Hymenobacter tibetensis: one gene and its partner. The protein of the gene in region 2 interacts with the protein of the main gene of each other region in a pairwise test. Links are inferred from orthologs where the notes say so. Each region holds a gene or a part of one and is shown on either strand. Other genes may lie near its edges.

Region 1 (5,700 bases), 140 kb from region 2 along the record:
CTGAATGAAATGCAGCGCTTCTTCGAAGACTACAAAGCCTTGGAGCACAAACACGTTACCGTGGAACGCTTCATGGGCCGTGAAGATGCCTACCGCATCATCGACGACAGCATCAAGCTCTATAACGAAACGTTTCCGAACGGATCCGATTCAGAGTCGGTGACGAAGTCCACGGGCGTCGAGCTGTAATCCAGCAAAGAGTAGTTGGAAGCCCTCCTCAACATCGGTTTGAGGAGGGCTTTTGCTTGGATAAGCAACCCCTACGGACGCACGCGGAAGGGCCACTTTTTACCTCACCTACACGTATGGGCTATATGCTTAACCAGCCTTCTTCCCCTGTTTTGCGCTTTCTATACGAGAACAGTTTGTTGTTGGCCGGCACGGCGCTAGTCTTGTTCTCGCTGGTGGGCCAGGCCCTTACGGGGTGGTACGACTACAACGGCGAGCTAGAGCAACTGCACCTGCTGCCTCTTACATTGCGGCAGTACCTTGGCTCGGGGCATTTTCTGGAAGCAACCTTCGAGAATTGGGAAAGTGAGTTTTTGCAGATGGGCTTGTTTGTGCTGCTGACCATTTGGCTGCGGCAGAAAGGCTCTTCGGAATCCAAGAAGCTCTATGAAACCGAAGACGTTGATGAAGACCCCGACCCCAACAAACCCGGCGCGCCTGGTCCGGTGAAGCGGGGCGGTTGGCAACTAGCACTCTACCAAAATTCCCTGACGCTTGCGTTCTTCCTGCTGTTCTTTGTTTCCGTCTGGCTGCACGCGGTGGGTGGGGCCGAAGTGTACAGCATCGAGCAACAGCAGCAAGGCAAACCAGCCGTGAAGGCCCTGGAGTACATGGGCACGTCACGGTTCTGGTTTGAGTCGTTTCAGAATTGGCAGAGTGAGTTCCTGAGCATCGTTTCCATTGTGGGGTTGTCTATTTACTTGCGTCAGAAAGGCTCGCCTCAGTCTAAGCCCGTGGATGCCAGCAACAGTGAAACCGGCAAATGAACGATGTCCGCTGACCAGCCATTTGCAACAGAAGTAGCGTATGCACCTACAGCAGCCAACGAGCCCCGCACCTCTATGTACTACAGCCCCGTACGGCGTTCTTGCGTTTCTTCCTGAAGTCTATACTCATGCCTTTGTCCTCTCCTAAAACACCGTCGGGGCCGCCTACTGCTTCCGCTATGGTGGGAGGCACCTGGTTGGCCGTATTACGGCGTTGGACGGATGCAGTGCTGTACAGCAGCATGTGGCTGGCACTAGCCGCGTTGGCGCTCACCTGGGCCACCTTTCTGTTTTGGCGGGTAGACATTCCGGTCCGATTGGCCCTCATGATTTTCACAGCCACCCTTTTTCTCTACAACATCGACAGCGTGTTGCCCTACAAGCATCGGCAGCCGGTGGTGCTTTCGGGGCGTAAGCGCTGGATGTTGGAACACCGGCGCGAACTGTTGGCGCTGGCGCTGGCTTCGCTGGCCGTAGCGGGGCTGTTGTTTTTCTTGGACGGCTGGCAGCACTTAACGCTCTTTCTAGGGCATTTGGCGGCTATTTCTTTGCTGTATTCGATGCCCGTAGTAAAGGTGCGAGGCCACTGGCGGGCCCTGCGCGACTTGCCGTTGCTGAAGGTGTTTTTGATTGGCTATGTGTGGGCTGCTATTACCGTTTGGGTGCCGGCTCTGTATTTAGACAAACCTCTTCTGGGGCCGGTGGTATTTCTGCTGTTTGCCCGGCGCTTTTTCTTTATTCTGGCCCTAGCCTTCGTCTTTGATATCCGGGACTACACTAAGGACCAGCTCACGGGCACGCGCACGTTTCCAGGCTTGTTCGGGGTTCGTGCCACCAAGTACATAGCTCTCGCCTCACTGGCGGCCGGAAGCGTGCTATTCCCAGCCGGTATAGGGTACGCACACATGCTGATTCTCGCGGTGCCCATCATCGTAGCAGCCCTTACCATTTGGTACGCCGAAGAATCACGCCCCGATTACTACTTTGCCTTGCTTACCGATGGTGTCATGATTCTGCAGTTCGTGGCAGTATATGTAGTAAGGTGGTGACGCCAATACGCTAGCGGCAGCACAGACAAAGACCCGAACACCAACCGTACTAGCGTTCTAAACCAGCCAAAGCCGGCCCGATGAAGCGCACGATGTCACTGGCAATAAGCCCGGCTTCGCCAGTTTGCTGCGCGGCAAGGTCGCCGGCGTGCCCATGGGCGAAGATACCGAGCAGGGCTGCATCGAGTGGGGAAAGACGTTGGTCGGCGCGCAAGGCTAGCAGCAGGCCCGTCAGAACGTCGCCACTGCCACCAGTGCCCATACCAGGGTTGCCGGTACTGTTGAAATAAAGCAAGCCCTCCGGAGTGCCCAATGCCGTGTAAGCGCCTTTCAACACGCAATAGCAAGTGTGGCGGCGGCAAAAGGCCCGGAGCAGTTCCAAGCGGTGATAGTCGTTGTGAGCCCGCTCGGTGAGGCGCTCAAACTCTTTTGGATGCGGAGTGAGCAGCGTGTTGGGCGGTAGCTGATCGAGCAGCTCGCGGTGGGTGCCCAGCAGGTTCAGCGCATCCGCATCAAGTATGAGTGGCAACGACGCCTCATGAGCTTGCTGTAGCAGTTGGCGCAGCACTTCCACAGTGGCAGGGTCCTGTCCCAAGCCCGGGCCAATGCCAACCGCCGCGTACGATTTCAAGTCGGGCAGCTCGGTTATAAAGTCAGAGGCTGGATCAGTCAGGGCCATGGCCTCTGGTACGGCAGTTTGCAGAATGATATACCCAACCGCGGGAGTACGCACGGTGAGCAGCCCTACGCCCCCGTGCAGACAAGCGCGTGCGGCCAACACGGCGGCTCCTATTTTGCCGAAACTACCTGCCAGTAGCAGTGCATGCCCAAAAGTGCCTTTGTGCGCAAATTTAGGCCGCTTGGGTAGGCGCCCGACCAAGAAATTAGTATCCACGAAATAGTTTTCCACAGGAGCGTTGTGGATAAACTCTTTATTGAGCCCGATAGGCAGCACCTCCCAAGTGCCTACTAATTGAGCGTTTTGAGGGAGCAGGTACGCTAGCTTGGGTAGCTCAAAACCCACTGTGTGCTGCGCCCGCACCACGGGGCTATCAGGAGGTTGTGGGGCGTCGGCAAATAAGCCAGAAGGCAAATCAATAGCGAAGACGGCGGTTTCGGACGAATTGAGGTGCTGCACCACCTCCGCTGCCAAGCCTTCCAGCGGCCGGCTCAAACCCGTACCAAACAAAGCATCCACTATAATACTTCTGGGAGCAAGCGTTGGGAATTTCTTGGAAACCAGTTCCACACAAGGCACGGCAGTAGGTAGCCGCTGGCGGTTGATGATGAAGTCAGGGGAGTGGGTAGCAGCCGGGAGCAGCCACACATGCACTGCGTAGCCGGAGAGGTGCAGCTGCCGAGCCACCGCTAGGCCGTCGCCGCCGTTGTTGCCGGGGCCGCAAAACAGGTGCACTTCACTGGCTGCGTTTTGGCTTAGGTGGTTGATCAGCCACTCACTGAAAGCCGTGGCAGCGCGCTCCATTAACTGGTCTGAGCGGATATTGGCTGCTTGAATAGTGGCTTGGTCGGCGGCACGGGTTTGTTCGGCGGAGAGGATCTTCATGATTTTTATTTACGAGCCCAACCAAGTAGTACGTAGAATACGAGTAATTATAGAAGCTGTACAGCAGTCTTCTAGCAACCCCAACAGGGCAGATATAAACTTCCGTGTTGAGGTTTGCGTTTTGCTGATAACACTTGTAGCATCAACCCGCCAAAACCAACCTTATATGCAAACCTGGAAAGACGTTATCCACTTGGCTAGCCATCCGGCTCCTGCACCACGCCGCGTAGAGAAAACGGATGCCGAGTGGAAAGCCCAACTCACCTCCGAGCAATACCACGTAACTCGCCAGCACGGCACCGAGCGCGCTTTCACCGGCGAGTACTGCGAAGCTCACGAAGCCGGCCTCTACGCCTGCATCTGCTGTGGCACTCCACTCTACGATTCGCGCACCAAGTTCGAGTCTGGTACCGGCTGGCCCAGCTTCACGCAGCCCGTCGACGAAAGCGCAATCCGGTATAAGAAGGATACCAGCTACGGCATGACCCGCGTAGAAGTGCTTTGCAACATCTGCGACGCTCACCAAGGCCACGTCTTCCCCGACGGTCCGGCCCCGAGTGGCTTGCGCTTGTGCATCAATTCGGCCAGCATCAAACTGGTGAGTGAGACCAAAGAAGCTGCCGCTACGAAGTAAGAGCAGCGCGTATTACGCGCCGTAGTTTTTTAGAGGCCGAGCAAGTTGTCGAGTAAGACACTAGCCGGCCTCTATTTCTTTGGCGCTTGATCGTATGTTGGAGTCTTGTACCCATCGGAACGACTGAGCTTACCAACGACAATGGATCGTACAGAGAACAGCTAAAAAAGTACAGTTGCTATGAGAGAACTGCATTGTTGCTGCTACACAGGAATATGACTGATTGAATAGTAGAGCGAAGCCGATAACAAACGCAGTTCTATTTGAAGTGTAACCAACCGCAGCCGAGTTTTGCGTAGGTTCAGGTGAAACAAGCCGGCAGATGCACTTTGCTGCCGCGTTGCTTGTTTCCTTGCAGCACCCCGTCTTCTCTGAAATTTCCCACGTTCTATCTTCCCCATCATGTCTTTGCTCTTCACTGATTTTGCTTCCTGGCGGGCGCACTGCGCCGCTACCGGCGAGCCGCTTTACCAGCCCGTGCTGACCTATGAAATCGAGCAAAAAGGCCGGTCGGAAGAAGAAATATGGGTGGGCTTGCAGCGTGCCTATGACGTGATGCGCGATGCCGTGCAGACCGGCCTCACCCAGGACATGACCTCCCGCTCGGGTATGATCAACAACGGCGCGAAAAAGATTGCGGCTTCTCCAGTCACTGTGTTGTCGCCGGAGTTCAAGAACCTTATCATGCGCGCTTTTGGGGCTAAAGAAGTGAATTCATGCATGGGCCGCGTGGTGGCTGCGCCTACTGCTGGCGCTTCGGGCATCTTGCCAGGTGTGCTCGTCACGCTTCAGGAGCTACACCACCTATCCGATAGAACCATTCTAGAAGGACTATTAGTAGCAGCCGGTATTGCGCTCATCATCGAGCAAAACGCCTCGTTGGCGGGAGCCGTGGGGGGATGTCAGGCGGAAACCGGCTCGGCGGCAGCCATGGGCAGTGGGGCTATTGTCTATTGCCTAGGCGGCTCCGTTGACCAGGCGTTTGCGGCCGTAGCCGTTACCATCCAGTGCATGCTCGGGTTGGTGTGCGACCCGGTGGCGGGTTTGGTGGAAGTTCCCTGCGTGGTGCGCAACGCCTCGGCGGCGGCTATTGCCTTCTCCTCGGCTCAAATTGCCATTGCCAACATCGACCCCGTTATTCCCGTCGACCAGTGTGTGGCGGCGCTTGGCGAGGTAGGCCAGAGCATGGAAACCCGCTACAAGGAAACGGCCCTGGGTGGGTTGGCTAACACCACGCGCGGCCGCGAAATTGAGAAGATGGTGCTGGTGCAGGACGTGCAGATTCTGCCCGACGAGGACCAGTAAGCAACTGTTTGCCAGCGGGCTACACAGACTTCACTTCCGGTGCCATGGTCAGCTTGCCCAAAAACTCCAACGCCGTAGCATAACGGCCCCGAAACTCACGGTAGTGCTTCCAAGCCTCGTCACGAGCGGGGCGCATAGGCAGTCCTGCTTCCT
Region 2 (5,507 bases):
TAAACGTGCCCTGGTAGTTGGTCAGGAATGGATCAGCAATGTTGGTTCGGCTAGCACCCCAGCGCTCCGTTTCGGTATGCTGTTGTTCGCTGCCTACCAGCAACGAGAAGTTGTGCTTTTCACCAAACGTACGGTCGTATTGTGCTGTGTTCTGCCAGTTCCACCGTTTGTTAACCCGGTTGTAGTTGGCAGCTGTGCCCCCCGTCGAGAAGCCGTCGCCCCCTATGTTGGTGTTGAAAGATTTGTCTTCGAACAGGATATTGTTGATGCCGAACGTGGTACGCAAGTTCAACCCTGGAACCACTTCCCAGTTAGCATATACGCTGCCCTGAATTTCATTGCTTTCCGAAATGAAATAGTTGTTTTCCAGATCTACCAGCGGGTTGTAATAGTTGACACCCAATGCGTTGCCAGTAGTGGGGTCGATGTTGGCACCCGAGCCGATACCAGCACCACTGGTGTTGTAGGTACCGTTGGGGTTGAATGCTGCTACGTTGGGTGGCAACACCAGCGGCAAGCGGCCTAGGCCACCCGTTCCGAAAGCACCATCAGCCGTCGAGCCCGAGTTAGGCGACTGGTTACGGCCGTTGGAAATGCCTACCCGAGTGCCCAGCGAGAAGTTCTTGAACAGCTTATGGTCGAGGTTGAGGCGCGCCGATATACGCCGGAACTCGTTTTGCTCCAGCATGCCCTTCTGGTTGGTGTAGCCTACCGACGTGTAGTAGTTGGTTTTCTCGGTGCCGCCCGAAAAGTTCAAGGTGTTGGAAGTCGAGAAACCAGTCCGGTAGATGTAGTCATACCAATCCGTATCGACGTTGTTGCCGTTGGGATCTTGCTGAAGCCGGAAGCCTTCCACGTTGGTGCCTGGCTGTCCTACCGAAATGCGGTTGGCATTCAGGTTCCGAACGGCCTCGTTCTTGATGTCAACGTACTGCTCGGCATTGAGCACATCAAACAACCGCACGGGCTGCGACCAGCCTGCCCACGAATCCAAGGAAACGCGGCTTTGGCCTTTCTTACCTTTTTTGGTGGTTACCAGAATAACGCCACCTGCCGCCCGCGAACCATAAATGGCCGTGGCCGAGGCATCCTTCAGTACCTCAATGCTCTCAATGTCGCTGGGGTTAACGTTACTGAGCGGGTTGTTGGGCACGCTGCCCACCGCTGAAGTGTTGCCGGTGAAGGCCGGGATGCCGTCGATAACAAAGAGGGGTGACGAGCTAAGCGTGATGGAGTTTACGCCGCGAATCCTGATAACCGGGGCGTTGTTGAGTACCCCGTTCGGAGTGGTGATGTTCACGCCCGATGCCCGGCCTTGCAATGCCTGATCAAAGCTTTGCACTGGCTTGCTCGCAATTTCTGTTCCCTTAATAGTGGCTACCGAGCCAGTCAAATCCCGCCGTGACTGGGTGCCATATCCTACTACCACTACTTCGTCAAGACCGGTAGAGGCCGAGCCAAGCGTAGCATTAACAGTGGATTGGGTGCCTAGTGCTACTTCCTTGCTATCGAAGCCAACTGAAGAAAAAACAAGCGTGCTAGCAGAGGTAGGCACTGCCAGGCTGTAACGGCCTTCACCGTCGGTGGCAGTTCCTACGGAAGTGCCTTTTGCTACAACTGTAACGCCAGGAAGCCCTGCGCCGTCAGTGCCTAGCACCCGGCCGGTTACAGTGCGCGTTTGAGCCTGCACATCATGGCCGGCAAACGTAGCTACTGCAAGAGGCAATGAGAGTAAGATTTTTCTCATGTGTCAATTAAGAGTGAAAAAGAAGAGTGTTGCAAGGTTTTTAGAGAAGCAACTGTATTGTCAGTTTTAGCAAGTATATGTTATTGTTTCTTTAATAAAAACTACTAATACCGAATAAATTATTAAAAATTTTTAATCTAATAATACAGTGACCACACACTTACTATACTTTTTAGAGACAGTTTGAACTATGATAAGGTATATTCTGGCTTGGTAACAACGGCTGCCCTTTGTCTTGATTAAGCCCTATGTGCGAGGGTAGAAAATAGAGCCTTGCGTTAGTGAGTGCTAACCCCTACGAGTTTCTAGCGAACGACTATGAAACTAAGCAATCAACTCCAGTAAGGCGGTGGCAATGCCTTGCCAAGGCTGAGCTAGGTTCAGAGTAACGATGCGGACGGGGTAGCCGCCTAGCGTGTAGCGCACATCGAGGGCTTGTGCGGCGGCGGGGTACAGCAAAACTCCTTCTAGCGCCTGGCCCGGAGTAGTCGGCTGGTTTTGCAAGTAGGCATAAAGCTGGTAGAGGTGGGGCGAAATCAGCTTTTGCTGATCGTAGCGCGGACGCAGAGCAGCCTTATAGTATTTAGTATCGAGAATAATTTTGCGGTGGGGTGCCTCTAGCGTGGTGTCGGTAATCATGGCCGGAAGCAGATTCAGGGCCTCGGGCGTAGCAGTAGTGGCTTGCCAGCGGATAGTTTCCGATGATACTCGAAACTCCTGTTGCTCTAAGCGGTAGAAGTTGCGCACGAACTGCTCGAAGAGGCGCGCCATAAGTTGCTCATCGCGGCGGAAGTCGCGGAAGCGGAGGCGGCCGTCCGCGTTTGGTTCAGGCAAGGCGCTGTGGTACACTAGCTCACATACGTTCAGCAAGAACCCTTGCACCCCAGTGGGGCGTAGGCGGTGTACGGTGCGCAACAGGTCCGAAGAAAGCGGCAATGGAAGTAAGCCCACCGGAAACCGGCGTTGTGTTAGCTTGAATTCGTGGCGGAGAGCAGCGGGCAACGCGCGGCTGCGGCCTAGCTGCTGCAACGTGCCAAGCAGCAACTGGTTGAACGGCGTCTGGAAGCCTAATTCATCGTACACGCACTGCGCCCGACCCCGGCGCAGCAAGTCGCGGGAGAGGCTGGGGGCTAGCTGCACGCGTCCGCGCAGTTCCGGCAATTCTTCTTCCCGCTCGGCATACGCCACGCCCAAGCCTTGCCGCAACAGCCGCCGCGTGCCTAGCAGAAGCACGTGCGCCAGCAATTCCAACGGCCGATGAAAAGTGTCTGCCTCTGCCGTCAACAGCTCTTGCTGCTCCGGCAGCCGATTCCAGGCGTAGCAGAGCAGATAGTACAGGTTCTGAATCGGAATCATGCAGGGGGCGGCAGTGGGTACTACGGTGGGTTACCCTAAGAGCCGCTTCTTTTGGGCAGTTGCTTTGGCCGGCTGATCCAGCCAATAATCATCCAGCAGAGGCGCTATTTCCTGTTGCAATATCAAGCTCAGCCACGCGTCGGCGGCGGCAGGTTCGGGTGGAGGCTGGCAGAAGTAGCTATGGCCAATACAGAAATCGGGGCCAAGCTCTGGGTCATCGGCAATGGTGAGGTTGAGGTCGGTGAGGCGGTCAACGAGGCGCTGCACAACGGGGGCCGGCACCTGCTGCGCCGCCAGAAACTCTTGGAAAGGAACTCCGAATTCGGGGGCTAACTCCACAAAGGCAAAACGACGACGCAGGGCATAATCCAAGGGCGCTAGGCTACGGTCGGCCAGATTCATTGTGCAGACAACAAACACGTTGGCGGGTACGAAGAAGCGCGCATCGGTGGCGGCAGCATACGGGAGGCGCAAGGCGTGCGCAGGGCCTCGCTTATCGGCTTCCAGCAGCAAAAGCAATTCGCCGAAAATGCGGCTGACGTTGCCTCGGTTCAACTCGTCAATCAACAGGAAATAGGGGCGCTCCGGGTCTAGAGCGGCCCGCTGACAAAACTCGGGCAGCACCCCGTTCTGCAACCGAAACGAACCCTGGGTATCGGGCCGGAAACCTTGCACAAAGTCTTCGTAACTGTAGCTCGGATGAAACTGCACCAACTCTATGCGGGTGGTATCGGTGGCACCTAGCTCCAACCAAGCCAGGCGCCGGGCTAGAAAGGTTTTGCCGGTGCCAGGAGGGCCCTGTAGTATAAGGTTGCGGCGGCGGTGCAAGGCGGCCAGCGTGGCATCCAGTTGCTGTTCGGAAACAAACAGCTCTTGCAGCGCCGTAGCCCGGTCGTACGGTTGCGCGGCTGGCAGCTCATAAGCTGGGGCTGGCTCATGAACTGTGCTCGCAGGAGCCGCTGACGTATCGGTGAGGGTGTCAGGTGCCACCTGTTTGCGGCTGCGTGCAGGCTTTTCGCGGGTGATGCCCGTGTGCAGCTCCTGCATAGCATCCTGTGCGGCCACGTCGCCGTCCAGAGAAGAGTTTTCTAGGGTGGGGCGTTTGGTGGCAATGGTGAAGTCGAGCAGTTCCAGCACCTGGTTGGTTGGAGCGCCCGCCGGTAGGGGCCAGGTGGCTTCTGGTTGGTCGGTAGCTAGCCGGTAGGCTAATTGGGCCACGGCCCGCGGGGCGTAGCGCCGCCCCCGGTACACCAAGTCGTACACCGTGCTTAAGGGCATCCGAAGGCCTTCGCGGTCCATCTGGCGCAGGGCGCGGAGCACCTGCTCGCGAGTAAGCAAGCTCAGATCGGGTTCGGGTTTTGGCATGCGTTTAAAAGTACGGGTAAAACCTATTTGCCGCATGATTAGGTCCCGCCATAGCACTTTTTAAACGCAAAAAGCCCGGTTGCAGCAAGCAAACCGGGCTTCTAAAGCAGGCAGAATTACTTCTGCTGCGTGGTCTTTTTTTTGCCGTCGGGCTTATCCTTTACGGTTTCCTCGTTTTTCTTTTCCTTGCTTTTGGTAGCAGGATCGGTATGCTGCGGAGTGGTGGTGGGCTGAGCCATGGAAGTTGGGGTAACGGATGAGGTATAGCGCTGTTACGCGGAAAGCAGTCTAAGAGACGAGTTTCTCCGCGCTTTCTTCCCTGGCCAACCAAAAACCAAAGCGGTGCAGTGCCCTACGCAAGGCGCGCTAAGTGCGCGGGCTTGTCATGAAACCAGCCAAGACAACACGTGTATCGGCGAGTAGGAACGCTACTGCAAAGGTTCCGCTTACCCAGCTGCCCGTGCAGCGCTGGCTATCAGCACGGAGGTGTTTGGCAACTACGAGCATCAAACAACTTGGAGCCTAGCTTTCATGCACAAATCAAGAGGCTTACAACAGCGTGTTGTAAGCCTCTCGAGCTAGCTAAATAAGAATACAATGTTATAGAATAATGGGGTCTGTTAGGACTCGATAATCACGTCAACGCGTACGTTCAGAGGGCTGCCGAATGCTACATTCAGACGAATGAAAACGCCACCATTGTAGGGTGCCACGTTGTAGATCTGCATGACAGCGTTGCCAATGAAGCGGTTCAGACGTGGGTCCGTGTTGTACTCGCTGATTGAAGCCACAACCCGGGAGTTGGAGTTGATGGCGGCGTGCGGGCAATTCAACCGCACAGTGCCGTACCCACGATATGTGTAGTAGGCCGAGAATGCTTGGATAGATACGTCATCGGTGCCTCGCTTGGAGGTAGCCGTGTTCTTGGTGGATGTTTCTTCACCAAGCTTGCCCATCTCCACCTTAATAGCGGCATTGCTGCCTGCTTTCACTTCGGAGGGGGCAGCAGTTTTTTCTAGTGTTTCCATAATTGAAAAGT

Evidence for each region. Proteins that work in one complex are often made in the same cells at the same time.
Region 1: the proteins of MTX78_RS01460 (region 2) and MTX78_RS02030 interact in binary tests that used the Escherichia coli proteins (3 or more experiments, as listed by UniProt). The link is inferred for Hymenobacter tibetensis from one-to-one orthologs.

The regions. Positions count from the first base shown.
Region 1 is NZ_CP094669.1:506,904-512,603, forward strand. What follows is about bases 1,352-4,339. They hold MTX78_RS02030 (NAD(P)H-hydrate dehydratase), read right to left. Parts: upstream 3,609-4,339; coding sequence 2,094-3,608; downstream 1,352-2,093. Other genes in these bases: MTX78_RS02025 (UbiA family prenyltransferase), read left to right, coding at 1,352-2,044; msrB (peptide-methionine (R)-S-oxide reductase MsrB), read left to right, coding at 3,775-4,242. In the rest of the region: MTX78_RS02015 (inorganic diphosphatase), read left to right, coding at 1-189; MTX78_RS02020 (DUF6766 family protein), read left to right, coding at 315-995; more of MTX78_RS02025, read left to right, coding at 1,124-1,351; sdaAA (L-serine ammonia-lyase, iron-sulfur-dependent, subunit alpha), read left to right, coding at 4,645-5,547; MTX78_RS02045 (hypothetical protein), read right to left, coding at 5,567-5,700. UniProt on the Escherichia coli protein: Bifunctional enzyme that catalyzes the epimerization of the S- and R-forms of NAD(P)HX and the dehydration of the S-form of NAD(P)HX at the expense of ADP, which is converted to AMP.
Region 2 is NZ_CP094669.1:364,847-370,353, forward strand. What follows is about bases 2,302-5,096. They hold MTX78_RS01460 (AAA family ATPase), read right to left. Parts: upstream 4,469-5,096; coding sequence 3,134-4,468; downstream 2,302-3,133. Other genes in these bases: MTX78_RS01455 (5-methylcytosine restriction system specificity protein McrC), read right to left, coding at 2,302-3,103; MTX78_RS25245 (hypothetical protein), read right to left, coding at 4,585-4,707; MTX78_RS01465 (hypothetical protein), read right to left, coding at 5,089-5,096. Also shown: MTX78_RS01450 (SusC/RagA family TonB-linked outer membrane protein), read right to left, coding at 1-1,747; more of MTX78_RS01455, read right to left, coding at 2,072-2,301; more of MTX78_RS01465, read right to left, coding at 5,097-5,496. UniProt on the Escherichia coli protein: Recognizes N4- and C5-methylcytosine (and 5-hydroxy-methylcytosines) produced by a broad range of DNA methylases and appears to act against 5-methylcytosine preceded by a purine residue. Binds to DNA containing methylated cytosines; also binds to GTP.